4 regions of the Providencia zhijiangensis genome follow, and region 3 is predicted to be linked to each of the others. Evidence: predicted binding sites of a transcription regulator. Region 3 holds the regulator's gene; each other region holds the start of a gene.
The links. Region 3 encodes Fur, which represses iron uptake genes when iron is present. Its sites were predicted from a motif close to ATAATAATGAGAACNACTATCAA; they were not measured.

Region 1: the regulator Fur is predicted to act here: its motif matches at 1,488-1,510, upstream of ygiD (4,5-DOPA-extradiol-dioxygenase).
Region 2: the regulator Fur is predicted to act here: its motif matches at 1,086-1,108, upstream of QS795_RS06995 (TonB-dependent receptor domain-containing protein).
Region 4: the regulator Fur is predicted to act here: its motif matches at 1,545-1,567, upstream of exbB (tonB-system energizer ExbB).

What each region holds. Positions count from the first base shown of each region.
Region 1 covers NZ_CP135990.1:3,081,511-3,084,704, forward strand. Annotated here, with positions in the region: gene QS795_RS14020 (glutathionylspermidine synthase family protein) at 1-488, shown strand, start outside; gene ygiD (4,5-DOPA-extradiol-dioxygenase) at 616-1,419, opposite strand; gene ribB (3,4-dihydroxy-2-butanone-4-phosphate synthase) at 1,590-2,243, opposite strand; FMN riboswitch at 2,398-2,565, opposite strand; gene ubiK (ubiquinone biosynthesis accessory factor UbiK) at 2,774-3,052, shown strand; gene hldE (bifunctional D-glycero-beta-D-manno-heptose-7-phosphate kinase/D-glycero-beta-D-manno-heptose 1-phosphate adenylyltransferase HldE) at 3,141-3,194, opposite strand, start outside.
Region 2 covers NZ_CP135990.1:1,538,510-1,541,703, reverse strand. Annotated here, with positions in the region: gene QS795_RS07000 (3-deoxy-7-phosphoheptulonate synthase) at 1-906, shown strand, start outside; gene QS795_RS06995 (TonB-dependent receptor domain-containing protein) at 1,183-3,194, shown strand, end outside.
Region 3 covers NZ_CP135990.1:1,212,368-1,215,561, reverse strand. Annotated here, with positions in the region: gene QS795_RS05455 (type I secretion system permease/ATPase) at 1-53, shown strand, start outside; gene ybfE (LexA regulated protein) at 227-520, shown strand; gene fldA (flavodoxin FldA) at 676-1,203, shown strand; gene fur (ferric iron uptake transcriptional regulator) at 1,432-1,878, shown strand; gene QS795_RS05435 (bactofilin family protein) at 2,311-2,832, shown strand; gene ansB (L-asparaginase 2) at 3,009-3,194, opposite strand, start outside.
Region 4 covers NZ_CP135990.1:678,950-682,143, reverse strand. Annotated here, with positions in the region: gene exbD (TonB system transport protein ExbD) at 16-447, opposite strand; gene exbB (tonB-system energizer ExbB) at 453-1,394, opposite strand; gene metC (cystathionine beta-lyase) at 1,758-2,942, shown strand; gene QS795_RS02955 (DedA family protein) at 3,080-3,194, shown strand, end outside.

The sequences.
Region 1 (3,194 bases), 1.9 Mb from region 3:
AGGTCATTAGTAACCTGTTCAAACTGTATCCATGGGAATTTATGCTCAGAGAAATCTTCTCAACCAAACTGCAAGATGCGGGTGTACGTTGGTTAGAGCCAGCTTGGAAAAGTATTATTTCCAACAAAGCGTTGCTGCCAATGTTATGGGAAATGTTCCCTGATCATCCAAACTTGTTACCAGCTTACTTTGCGGATGGTAACAAACCAGAGCTTGAAAGCTATGTGATTAAACCGCTATTTTCTCGTGAAGGTGCGAATATTCGCGTCATCGAAAATGGCAAAGAAATCGCTTCTGCGGATGGTCCTTATGGTGAAGAAGGGATGATTATCCAGCAATTCCACTCACTGCCAAAATTTGAAGGCAGCTACACATTAGTGGGAAGCTGGTTAGTTAACGACCAACCTGCGGGTATCTGTATTCGTGAAGATAAAGAACTGATTACTCAGGATTTATCACGTTTTTACCCACATATTATTATCGACTAATATTTTGTTAGTTTGATAAAACAGGGTGTCTGATAAAAAGAAAGCGGCAACGAGCTATTTCGTGCCGCTTTCTTATTTTTTATTCTCAGTATTAACCAACCTGAAAGCATAAACTGATTCGAAAGTATTAACCGATTTGCACTGACAACATGCTCAGCGATGCAGAAACAATGCCTTCCACAGGCGTACTTATCCCTTCTTCACCATCCCAAGTCCCTAAAATAGGTAAGATAGGTAAAAAGTGTTCTGGAGATGGATTCGATAATTTACCATCTTCACGATCTAACCCTTTTGTGAGTGGATGCGGCTGCTCGTGACTGCGTAAATTGTCATACACAAACTGCTCAAAAGAGGTCGCCCAAGGATAAGGTGCTGCATTAGCATTTTGCCAATCCATCGCTCTTAAATTATGAACCACGTTACCGCTGCCCATAATCAATATCCCTTCATTTCGTAATGTCGCCAGCTTTTTCCCCAGCTCATAATGCCAAGCTGCGGGTTTCGTACCATCAATGCTGAGCTGAACAACAGGGATATCCGCTTGAGGATACATACGGACTAAAATTTCCCATGTGCCGTGATCAAGCCCCCATTCCTCTTTATCTTGATGAATTGGTTCTGGAGACAGTAATTCAGCCACCTGTTTAGCCAGTTCTGGAGAACCCGGTGCTGGATACTCTATTTGGTATAAAGCTTCAGGGAAACCACCAAAATCATGGATAGTTTTCGGTTTAATCATCGCCGTGATCGCCGTTCCACGGGTATACCAGTGTGCTGAGATCACCAAAATCGCACGCGGTCTAGGCAAGGTTTTGCCCAGTTTTTCCCATGCTTCAGTGTACGAATTATGATTAATCGCGTTCATCGGGCTACCATGACCGATAAATACCGCAGGCATTCGATGGGTTAAGTGTTGGTTATTTGTCGACATGATGACCTCAATTCCACTAGAAGGATAATGAGTATCAGCATACCCTTTTTTAGAAAAAACACAGTGGGGGAATTATGAGAATGATCATCAAAAAATTTGAAGAGGCCACAAAGGTGTGCAACTTTGTGGCCGATGACTCTGTATGCAAAACGTTTTAAAAACCTAGCAAATTAGCTGGCTTTTTTTTCCACCTGAAGGCGGTAGTTCACTAAGTCTTCGATAGTCACAACGGTCATGTTGTGCTCACGAGCAAACTTCACTACATCTGGCGCACGCGCCATGCTGCCATCATCGTTGGTTAACTCACACAGTACTCCAGCGGGTTTAAAACCTGCCAGTACAGCTAAGTCAATTGTCGCTTCGGTATGACCACGGCGAGTTAATACCCCACCTTCACGAGCGCGCAGAGGGAATACGTGGCCTGGGCGGTTAATATCCGCAGGTACCGCATTGTCCGCAATTGCGGTTTTAATCGTCGTGATACGATCAGCCGCAGAAACGCCTGTCGTTACGCCTTTTGCCGCTTCGATAGTGACCGTAAAACCGGTTTGGTTTTGGCTGGTGTTTTTTTCCACCATCATCGGAATATCAAGCTGCTTACGGCGTTCTTCCGTAATACACAGGCACACAATGCCACTGCTATAGCGAATGGTCATTGCCATTTGCTCTGTGGTCATGGTTTCTGCTGCAAACACTAAGTCACCTTCATTCTCACGATCTTCATCATCGAGAACTAAGATACCTTTGCCTTGGCGCAGGGCTTCAATTGCATTTTCAACACGCTCGGTTGGATTACCGAATTCGGAAAGTAGCGTCTGATTCATGGTAAAAACCTTCTTAAATTAACAATATTTGAGTTACCAGAACCAGGGCAGTCTTAGGAGTACGAGAAATGAATAAACACAACGACTTAACAGCCGTTTCGCCATTCAATATGTAGAACAATGTTGCACCTAAAAGGTACAAGCATGCAGATACAGTGATTCTCTCCCATCCGGACTATAACCGTCGGCTCCAGATTCACACTGGATCTGCTGACCTTTCCTATCCATGACAATAACGCCAAAGATAACAAAGCGCTCGCGGGCTTCATGCGCGATGCATGTTACCGCCGGTGGGGACTTTCACCCCGCCCTGAGATTACGCAATTAATATAACTCCAATAATTCAATGGTGCAACGAACAAACGATAAAGTGGAAACTTACTCACACTTTTCGCCAATAAAAACAAGATGAAAGGCTGGGTTTTTATAATAATGTCAGAAGGTGGTTTATTCGTAACGCCGCAGGTATTACACTACCCCACATTATTTATTTTGAAACTGAAGTTATATTGAAACTGAAGGACCCGCGAATGCTCGATCCGAAAAAAATTGAACAAGTTGCCCGCCAAATTCAAGGTGCATTACCAAAAGGCGTGCGTGACTTAGGTGAAGACTTTGATAAAAAGCTTCGTTCACTGCTGCAATCTCAGCTTGGTAAATTAGATTTAGTTAGCCGTGAAGAGTTTGATATTCAAACACAAGTTTTGCTGCGCACTCGCGAAAAACTGATGAAAATGGAGCAACGCGTTAGCGCACTTGAAGCCCGTTTTTCAGATGAAAAAGTGATTGAAGAAAAACAAGAAGATTGATTCAGTCACAAACAAAAAAGCCTAACTTCTGCACGCATTTAAATGCAAACAAAAAGCTAGGCTTTTACTAAAACCAATTAAGATTTAATTATTTAGTTTTCATAATATTTTTGATGATATTGGTGGTTGAAATACCATCTTC
Region 2 (3,194 bases), 330 kb from region 3:
GAAGACCTGCGCTTGCTGGTAATTGTAGGTCCTTGCTCTATTCATGATATTGATGCCGCAATTGAATACGCTAATAAGCTAAATACGTTACGTCAAAAATATCAAGATCGCTTAGAAATTGTCATGCGCACCTATTTTGAAAAACCGCGTACCGTTGTGGGCTGGAAAGGTTTAATTTCTGATCCGCATCTTGATAATTCATGTCAAGTAAACACCGGTATCCGTTTAGCGCGCAAGCTTTTGATTGAAGTTAATCAATTAGGGTTAGCAACCGCCACCGAATTCCTCGACATGGTGACGGGGCAATATATTGCGGACTTAATTAGCTGGGGAGCGATTGGCGCTCGTACCACTGAAAGTCAGATCCACCGAGAAATGGCTTCGGCGCTCTCCTGTCCTGTTGGTTTTAAAAACGGTACAGATGGCAATATCAACATCGCTATTGATGCTATTCGTGCAGCCAAAGCACAACATATGTTTTTATCGCCAGATAAGAGCGGGCAGATGACCATCTACCAAACCAGTGGTAACCCTCATGGGCATATCATTATGCGTGGTGGCAAGAAGCCTAACTATGAAGCGCAGTACATTTCACAAGCTTGTGAAAAATTAAATGAATTTGGTTTAGCTGAGCATTTAGTGGTGGACTTCAGCCACGGTAACTGCCAGAAAATTCATCGTCGCCAATTAGATGTGGCACAAGATATCGCTCAACAAATTAAGCAAGGTTCCACAGCAATTAGTGGTGTGATGGCAGAAAGCTTCTTAAAAGAAGGTAATCAAAAAATCTGTGCAGGCCAACCTCTAGTTTATGGTCAATCGATTACCGATCCATGTTTAGGTTGGGAAGACACCGAACAGTTGATTGAAATTCTGGCTGACGCGGTTAACTTCCGCTTCAAATAAGTCTCGCTGTCCACAGCCAAGATAAGCGTTTTAAATTGTATTATAATCTAAAGCGCTTATCTCCATTCCTCGCCCAAATAAGTCACTATCAATACATTCATTCAACAATATAATTGCCTTACAATCTCAATTATTTTAATATTATTAACCGAAAAACACTTGATACCGTCATTTTATTAACGATAATGATTCTCGTTTTTAACTATATGCTACCCATAGATAATTTTTTTATTATCTTGGCTGCTAGAATCATATTACTCAGGAAAGGATTTCCTAATGGCGCTTACATTGAGATCAGCATCAACTTCAGGTGCTTCACACAGCAAAGTATTTTCTTTATCAACATTAACCGTCGCCCTTGCTATGACTGGGTTCAATACTGCAAGTTTTGCCGCCGACGATATCATTCACGTCACCACCACTCCATTGAGCCACGAAAAGTTTACCGTTGCTGAGCAATTTGAGGTGATTGACGCAACCGCACCAGAACAACAAACCGCCACATCTGCGCTCGACCTATTAAAAGGTCAGGCTGGTATTTTTGTGACGGGTGCAGGCAGTACCTATGGACAGTCAGTGCAAATGCGAGGCTACGATTCACGTGGCGTAAAAATTATGGTAGATAATGTGGTTCAGGATTTTAATTCTGGCCTATTCGATGCCACACTGATTGATCCCTCACTGATCAGTAAAGCCTATGTGCATAAAGGCGCATCTTCTGTACAACACGGCAGCGGCGCGCTTGCTGGTGTTATTTCCCTTAAAACCCTCAGCGCTTCAGAAGTGTTAGCACCTGGACAAAATTTCGGGGGGCGCTTGTTTAGTGGTATCAACCGTAATGATCATGGTTATTATGCGGGGGGAACATTACTTGGGCGCAGTGATTCTGTTGATGCCCTACTCAGCTATAGCCAACGCAAAAAATATTTAATGGCATCAATTGATTCAGCCCCTTTTGATAACCAAGAAAAGATCCATAATTGGATGTTTAAAACCACCTGGATGGCAAACCCTGCTTATCACCTTGGATTACAGCTGAGAGAGTATCGCAATGATGGGCTAAGCCTTAAACAACCGGCTTCCGTAGATACAAAGAAACAGATGTTCCCAAATACCCCAACTCAACGTAATGCTCATCAGCGTGATATCCTCATTAATCAGGCTTTTAAACCGACAAACAAGCTTCAATGGGAAGGTGAATGGGATATTTATTATACTGATCTCAGCCTAAGCCAATTAGATTTAGTTAAAGCCGCTAAAAAACCAACGGAGTATGGTGCCGAAAGTCGTAATCAATATACCTATGGTTCTAAATTTTCAAACCACTTTACTTTACCTGTATCGAGCTGGGCATACAGCAATATTCAAAGTGGTATTGAACACTATCAACAAAAACAAAAACCGAATCAATATGCAATTAGCTATCCACCCACAGAGTTATCAAATACCTCCGGTTGGCTAAACAATGAACTCACGTTTGCCCATGTGCCTGTGACGCTTTCAGCTGGAACGCGTTTTACACAATATAGTGTCAATCGCGATGGTTTTGCCAAAAGCAAACATACCAATTGGTCTTCACGTTTTGCTATTAGCGCGACACCAACGCATTGGCTAAGTCTTCATTCCTCGTATGCCGAAGGCTATCGCGCGCCAAGAATGGCGGAGTTGTACAATAACTCACTTCACTTTTCCACCAAATGGGCTGGCACTTCAATCTTTAGAACGTCTCCTGATTTAAAACCAGAAACCAATAAAACTACAGAAGCAGGCCTAAAACTCAGCTTCGACGATTTTGTGGTAACGGGTGATACGCTCAGCTTTGGAACAACCTATTTCCATACTAAAGCTCATAACTACATTGCGATGCATAGCCAATATAAAAGGAAAGTGAACCGCGATTTATATTATGTCTGGTTCCCTGAAGAAATTTTCTATGCCAATGTGCCATCGGCCACCATTACTGGTTTCGATAGCTTTATTCACTATCAGTCTCAGTGGTTTGATTTGAGCCTCAACCATAATTTAACCTCTGGAAAAGAAGATTTAGAAAATCACGCTCTTTCTTCTATTCGACCTGAATCGATGATGATTAAATTCAATGCACCTATAGCGAACACCGGAATTAATGTGGGCTGGACTGGCGAATTTGCCGCAAGAACAAAAATTACGGGAGATAGTACCTATAAACTGCCTGATAGAAAAAATTCTAACGATCTAGACCGCTACCGCCGTGAGATTTTCCAGCGGGCTGGTTATGGCGTTCATGATTTTTACGTAAACTACAAAGC
Region 3 (3,194 bases):
TTCTAAAACAAAAAGGTCTTTATGCCAATTTATGGCAACAACAGACACATTAACCTGAATAAAAAAGCATCACTTACTCTTTGGGTGATGCTTTTTTCTTAAAAGTGCTTTTTTTTTAATCTATTAGATGAATTAGCGGGGTATGCACCTATGGTACTAGGGATTCAGCTAGGGTATCATTGCCCGCTGAATTACTGGCACACCCCTTCCGTTAGCAATAGTAGATATGGCAAAAGAACAAACTGACCGCACCACACTGGATTTGTTCGCAGAAGAACGCAGGCCTGGGCGACCAAAAACTAGCCCGTTGTCGCGGGATGAACAATTACGAATCAATAAGCGAAATCAGCTAAAACGAGACAAAGTCAAAGGGCTACGTCGAGTTGAGCTGAAATTAAATGAAGACGCTGTCGCGGTCTTAAACCAATTAGCTGAAGAGAAAAACATAAGCCGAAGTGAGCTAATTGAAGAAATTTTGATGGCTCAACTTGAGCAGGTTAGTGAGACAATTGACCGCTAGCCGTATCTGGGTAAATCACACAAATTTGACAGACTAACACTGTTTTTTTCGCCAAAATAAGGCGCAAAATTTTACCTATTTTCGTTCTATATTTTAGTTCTAGCAGAATCGGTAATTTATACTCTCTACTAGAAAAACAAGAGGTTAATCACTTTATGGCAGTTATAGGCATTTTCTTCGGAAGTGACACAGGTAACACAGAAAATATTGCCAAAATGATCCAAGAAAGATTAGGCAAAGATGTTGCAGAAGTTCACGATATTGCTAAATGCAGCAAAGAAGATATCGAAGCATTTGATATCCTACTTCTTGGCATCCCTACGTGGTACTACGGTGAAGCTCAGTGTGATTGGGATGACTTTTTCCCAACATTAGAAGAAATTGATTTTGACGGCAAGCTTGTCGCACTGTTTGGTTGTGGAGACCAAGAAGACTACGCAGAGTATTTCTGTGATGCGATGGGAACTATCCGTGACATCATTGAGCCACGTGGTGCAGTGATCGTGGGTCATTGGCCAACTGAAGGCTACCACTTTGAAGTTTCTAAAGGTATGGCGGACGATAACCACTTTATCGGTCTTGCTATCGATGAAGATCGTCAACCAGAACTGACCGAAGAGCGTGTTGACGCTTGGGTTAAACAAATCTCTGAAGAGATGTCTCTGGCTGAAATCCTTGGCTAATAATGACATAGATTGTCAATTAAAAGCGGGGGCCATTCGATATGATGGATTATCCTTCCATCTAATGGACTCGCTTTTAAGAACGAATCAAAATAATGAGACAATGCATGGTTTCTATTTTTATTTTCCATGCCTATAATTGTAAATCAGTTTAGAAGACAACTGGATTTTTGTTAAAAACGTCTCATTATTGTTAAATTTATGATTTAAAATACAGGACAAGCCCGCATGACAGACAATAATAAAGCATTGAAAAATGCAGGACTCAAAGTCACTCTTCCAAGATTGAAGATTTTGGAAGTACTTCAGGAGCCTGAGTGCCATCACGTCAGTGCGGAAGATCTCTACAAAAAGCTGATTGATATTGGTGAAGAAATCGGGTTAGCCACTGTCTACCGCGTATTAAACCAATTTGATGATGCAGGTATTGTGACTCGTCACAATTTCGAAGGTGGAAAATCCGTATTTGAATTGACTCAGCAGCATCACCATGACCACTTAATTTGTTTAGATTGTGGCAAAGTTATCGAATTTACTGACGAATCAATCGAAGAACGTCAGCATGACATCGCCAAGCGCCACGGCATTAAACTGTCTAACCACAGTTTATATCTATATGGCCACTGCGCTGAAGGTGACTGTCGTGAAAATGAAAGCGTCCACGAAGCTAAATAATCACATTCATAAATCGTCTCATTAAAAATGAGGCGATTTAATTAATCAGTGATTTCGTATTGATGATACCCACTTAATGTTTATTAGTGGGTATTTTTATTTATATATTCTTAACATTCCCCTATTTTGCTCTTTAGCTGAAAATTAGCGACTATTTTTTAAAAATACATAGCTTTATTTCTTCAGATAAAACTAAAATTATCCTCTATTCTTTAATTTGCCATGTGTTATTTTAATTTATACTCATGATCAAATTTATGCGTAAGAGATTAAAGGATGAAAAAAACATATCTGTTTTTGAACATAAGTTTTTTCTTCTGGTTTCTTACTTTGATAGCGTGGTTTTTTAGATATACCTTTGTGGCATCCGTTGCCTTTATATCTTCAATCATTTGTTTGGTTCTATACTTCAATTACAAAAAGGTTAGTCACATGTTCAATAAAAAACAAAACAAACCAGAGCCCACTCCCACTATCAATAAAGAAGAAATCACTCAACAAATTGCTGAGGAAAAAATGCAAACATCTACAGCAGTCGTTAGCGAAGAAAAAACCAATACCATTATTGCCAAAGATGTCGTGTTTGAGGGCAATATTACTTCCAATGAACAAGTGCATATTTATGGTACTGTGATTGGCAATATTACTGGTAAAAACAACACCGTCAAAATCATGCAAAATGGGCATGTTACCGGCAATATAACCAGTAATGAGCTATGGGTAAACGGCAAAGTGGAAGGTGAATGCATCACCGAAACTATTAGCATTGATACCAATGGTGAAATTTATGGCATCATCCGCTATTCCAGTTTATCCATTAAAAAAGGCGGAATATTTTCTGGTCATGCTGAGGTTAAATCTGCAACGAAATCGACGGGAAACGTAGCGGTATTTAAAGAAAAAACCAAACAAGAAAATTCAGAACCACACACACCTGAAGCGGGTGCTCTGTAATTAAATTTGTTAAATAAATGATATTGAATTGCTCGATAATAACTTTACTACCTTATTTATAGGTATTTATTGTCGAGTTATTTTGATTATATAAATTCGCTTATCACCAAAAGAACGCGTTTTATACGTAATAAAAATAGAATAAAGGCGACATTTCTGCCGCCTATTATTAAATATTAATATTGTTCAAACATCTCTTGGATTTTTTTCGGGTCTTTCGTTTGTGTTAATGCTAATTGCAGTAATACACGAGATTTTTGTGGGTTCAATCTTTCAGATGCTACAAACCCATATTCATTATCATTCACTTCCGCGTTTCGCGTTGTATAGCCTGTCGGTACGCGGCTGGAACGCACCACGAC
Region 4 (3,194 bases), 530 kb from region 3:
CGTGAAACAACTTAGCTATTTAGCGTTAGCTGCTGTTGCTTCCATTCCGACTAAGCCAATCTTAAGATATCCCGATTGACGCAATGCATTCATTACATCCATCATCGTTTCATAATCCACACTTTTATCCGCTTGGAAGAAAATTGTGGTTTCTTTATTGGTGTTTGTCGCTTGATCAAGAGTTGAACCTAATTGTTCTTTACTGACCGCTTGCTCGCCGATGAATAGCTGACTATCTGATTTCACAGTTAAGAATACTGGCTTTTCTGGTCGAGGCTGAGGCTTCGCAGTGGAAGCAGGTAAGTCGACTTTAATATCAACGGTAGCCAATGGCGCTGCAACCATAAAGATAATCAGCAGAACCAACATAACATCGATAAACGGTGTTACGTTGATCTCATGCATTTCACCGCTATCGTCTTGTTCGTCACCTAAACGCATTGCCATAATAATTACCTTGCTTTGCTGTTTGCCAGATCGAGGTCACGCCCCAGTAACAACGCTGCTTGTGCAGCAACATCACCCACTTGACCACGATAGTTGTTGATCATACGAGCAAAAATATTATAGATAACCACCGCAGGAATCGCGGCGATAAGACCGATTGCCGTTGCCAGCAGCGCTTCTGCGATCCCTGGAGCAACAACCGCTAAGTTTGTGGTTTGAGAGTGAGCAATACCAATGAAGCTGTTCATGATCCCCCACACGGTACCGAATAGACCGACAAATGGAGAAATCGCACCAATTGTTGCTAAATAACCATTTCCACGTCCCATATAACGGCTGATTGCAGCAACCGCTCTTTCTAAACGGAAACCTGTACGGTCTTTAATACCAGCAAGATCTTGGCTGTTCGCCGAAAGCGCTCTTTCTGTTGTCGCTTCAGCTAATAACATGCGCGTAATGCTACCCGCTTTAAACCCTTCCGCGATAGATACCGCTTCATCAAGAGATTTTACTTCTGCAATTGCTTTTGCTTCATCTTTTAAACGACGACGTGCAATTAAAATCTCACTTCCTTTGGATAAGAATAGCGCCCATGTAATCACAGATGCGAGTAACAGACCAATCATCACCGTTTTTACAACAACATCTGCGTTTTGGTACATACCCCAAACCGATAAATCCTGATCAAAACCGCCACCGTGAGCTTCAGTCGCAATCTCAACATTTTCAGTCACTACCGTATTTGTCACGACAGATTCCGGTGTTGCTGCTGGAGTTGTCGTTGCAGGAGTCGCAGTCACTTCCGTTGTGGAAGGTGTATTTGCAGGAGCTGCTGTTGAACCTTGGTTAGCTACTGGTGTAGTAGGTGTGACAGCGGGTGTTGTTTCTGCGGATGCCGTGCCCATTAAGCCGATCGCCAATAGAATAGAAGCTGTTAATTTACGCATCAGTTGGCCTTTACTCTCTTATTTTGTGTTGTATAAAAAAATTTATATCGATGATTGTGCCATTCATCGACTAACCATTAAAAGCGAAATTTGATTCACGCATTCATCTCTTTTCGTCAAGATGTCAGATAATATCAAACACACCACGAATTGATAGTAATTATCATTAGTATTCGCAATTTTTTGTCGCTCATCAATATTACCCTCATAATGTGATTGCAAGACAACACGATTTACGACTTGATAATGAAGAAAATTCAGCTAACCACTTTTGTTCTTGCTCTGGTAGACCAAAATCATTTAACGTCAGGTGATAACTTAGCCAATCATTTGATTTTCTATCGGTAAATAAGGGATAGCTCAATGGCAAACATAAAACCAGAAACCCAGCTCGTGCATCTTGGTAGAAACCCTAAATTCACTCAAAAAGGGGTAAACCCTGTCATTCAGCGCACCTCTTCCGTGATTTTTGATTCGGTAGAAGATAAAAAGCACGCGGTACGCAATCGTGCGAATGGCGTATTAATGTATGGTCGCCGAGGCACACAGACCCATTTTGCTTTCCAAGAAGCGATGACCGAATTGGAGTGTGGGGCTGGTTGTGTTCTTTATCCTTCAGGTGCCGCTGCAATCACTAATGCCATTATGTCGTTTATTAGCGCGGGGGATCATATTCTGGTCACAGGGTCTGCCTATGATCCGACACAAAACTTCTGCGACAAAATTCTCACTAATTTGAATGTTGAAACGAATTATTTCGACCCATTGATTGGTGCCAAAATTGCCGATTTAATTCGTTCAAATACGAAAATTGTCTTTTTGGAATCACCAGGTTCTATCACCATGGAAGTGCACGACCTGCCCGCTATCGTAAAAGCCATTCGCCAAAAATCCCCAGAAATCATTATCATGATCGATAATACATGGGCTGCGGGAGTCTTACTTAAACCTCTTTTATTTGATGTGGATGTCTCTATTCAATCCGCGACAAAATACATTAATGGCCATTCGGATGGCATGTTAGGGGTCGCTGTTGCCAACCAACGCTGCATCGAAACCCTGCGAGAAAACTCCTATTTATTGGGGCAAACCGCCGATCCTGATACCGTTTACATGGCAGGTAGAGGGCTTCACACCCTACCAACCCGCCTCAAACAACATGAAGCAAACAGTTTAACCGTCGCAAACTGGTTAGCGGAGCACCTCGCTGTGGCACGTGTTTTTCACCCTGCACTTCCAAGCCACCCTGGGCATGAATTTTTTAAACGCGACTTTAGTGGCTGCAACGGTTTGTTTTCATTTCAATTAAATTCGCGGTTATCCCCTAAACAGTTCAGTGATTTTCTTGACCACTTTAGCCATTTTAAAATGGGGTATTCATGGGGCGGGTTTGAATCGCTGATTCTTGGTTATCAAACCGAAGATTTACTCAGTATGCGCCAATACGATTATCAACCTGATAATGGGTCATTTTTCCGTCTACATGTCGGTTTAGAGCATCCGCAAGATCTCATTGATGATTTACAACGCGCCTTCACTCGTATTTAAGCACCAACATTTCCTCCTTACTATTAGGCAGTTAATCACTGCCTTTTAGATAATTACCCAAACAAATCAAACTAGGCTGAAATTTTTCCTGTAATATAGAGCCCAATAATTCGCTTTATGCAGATACAGGAACGATTATGGAAGTCATACGCGAAATCGTACTGGCACTTTGGCACCACGATTTTATGAAGCTCGCCAACCCAGAAGTTCTCTGGGTCATTTACACCGTACTCTTTGTGGTGATTGTATTAG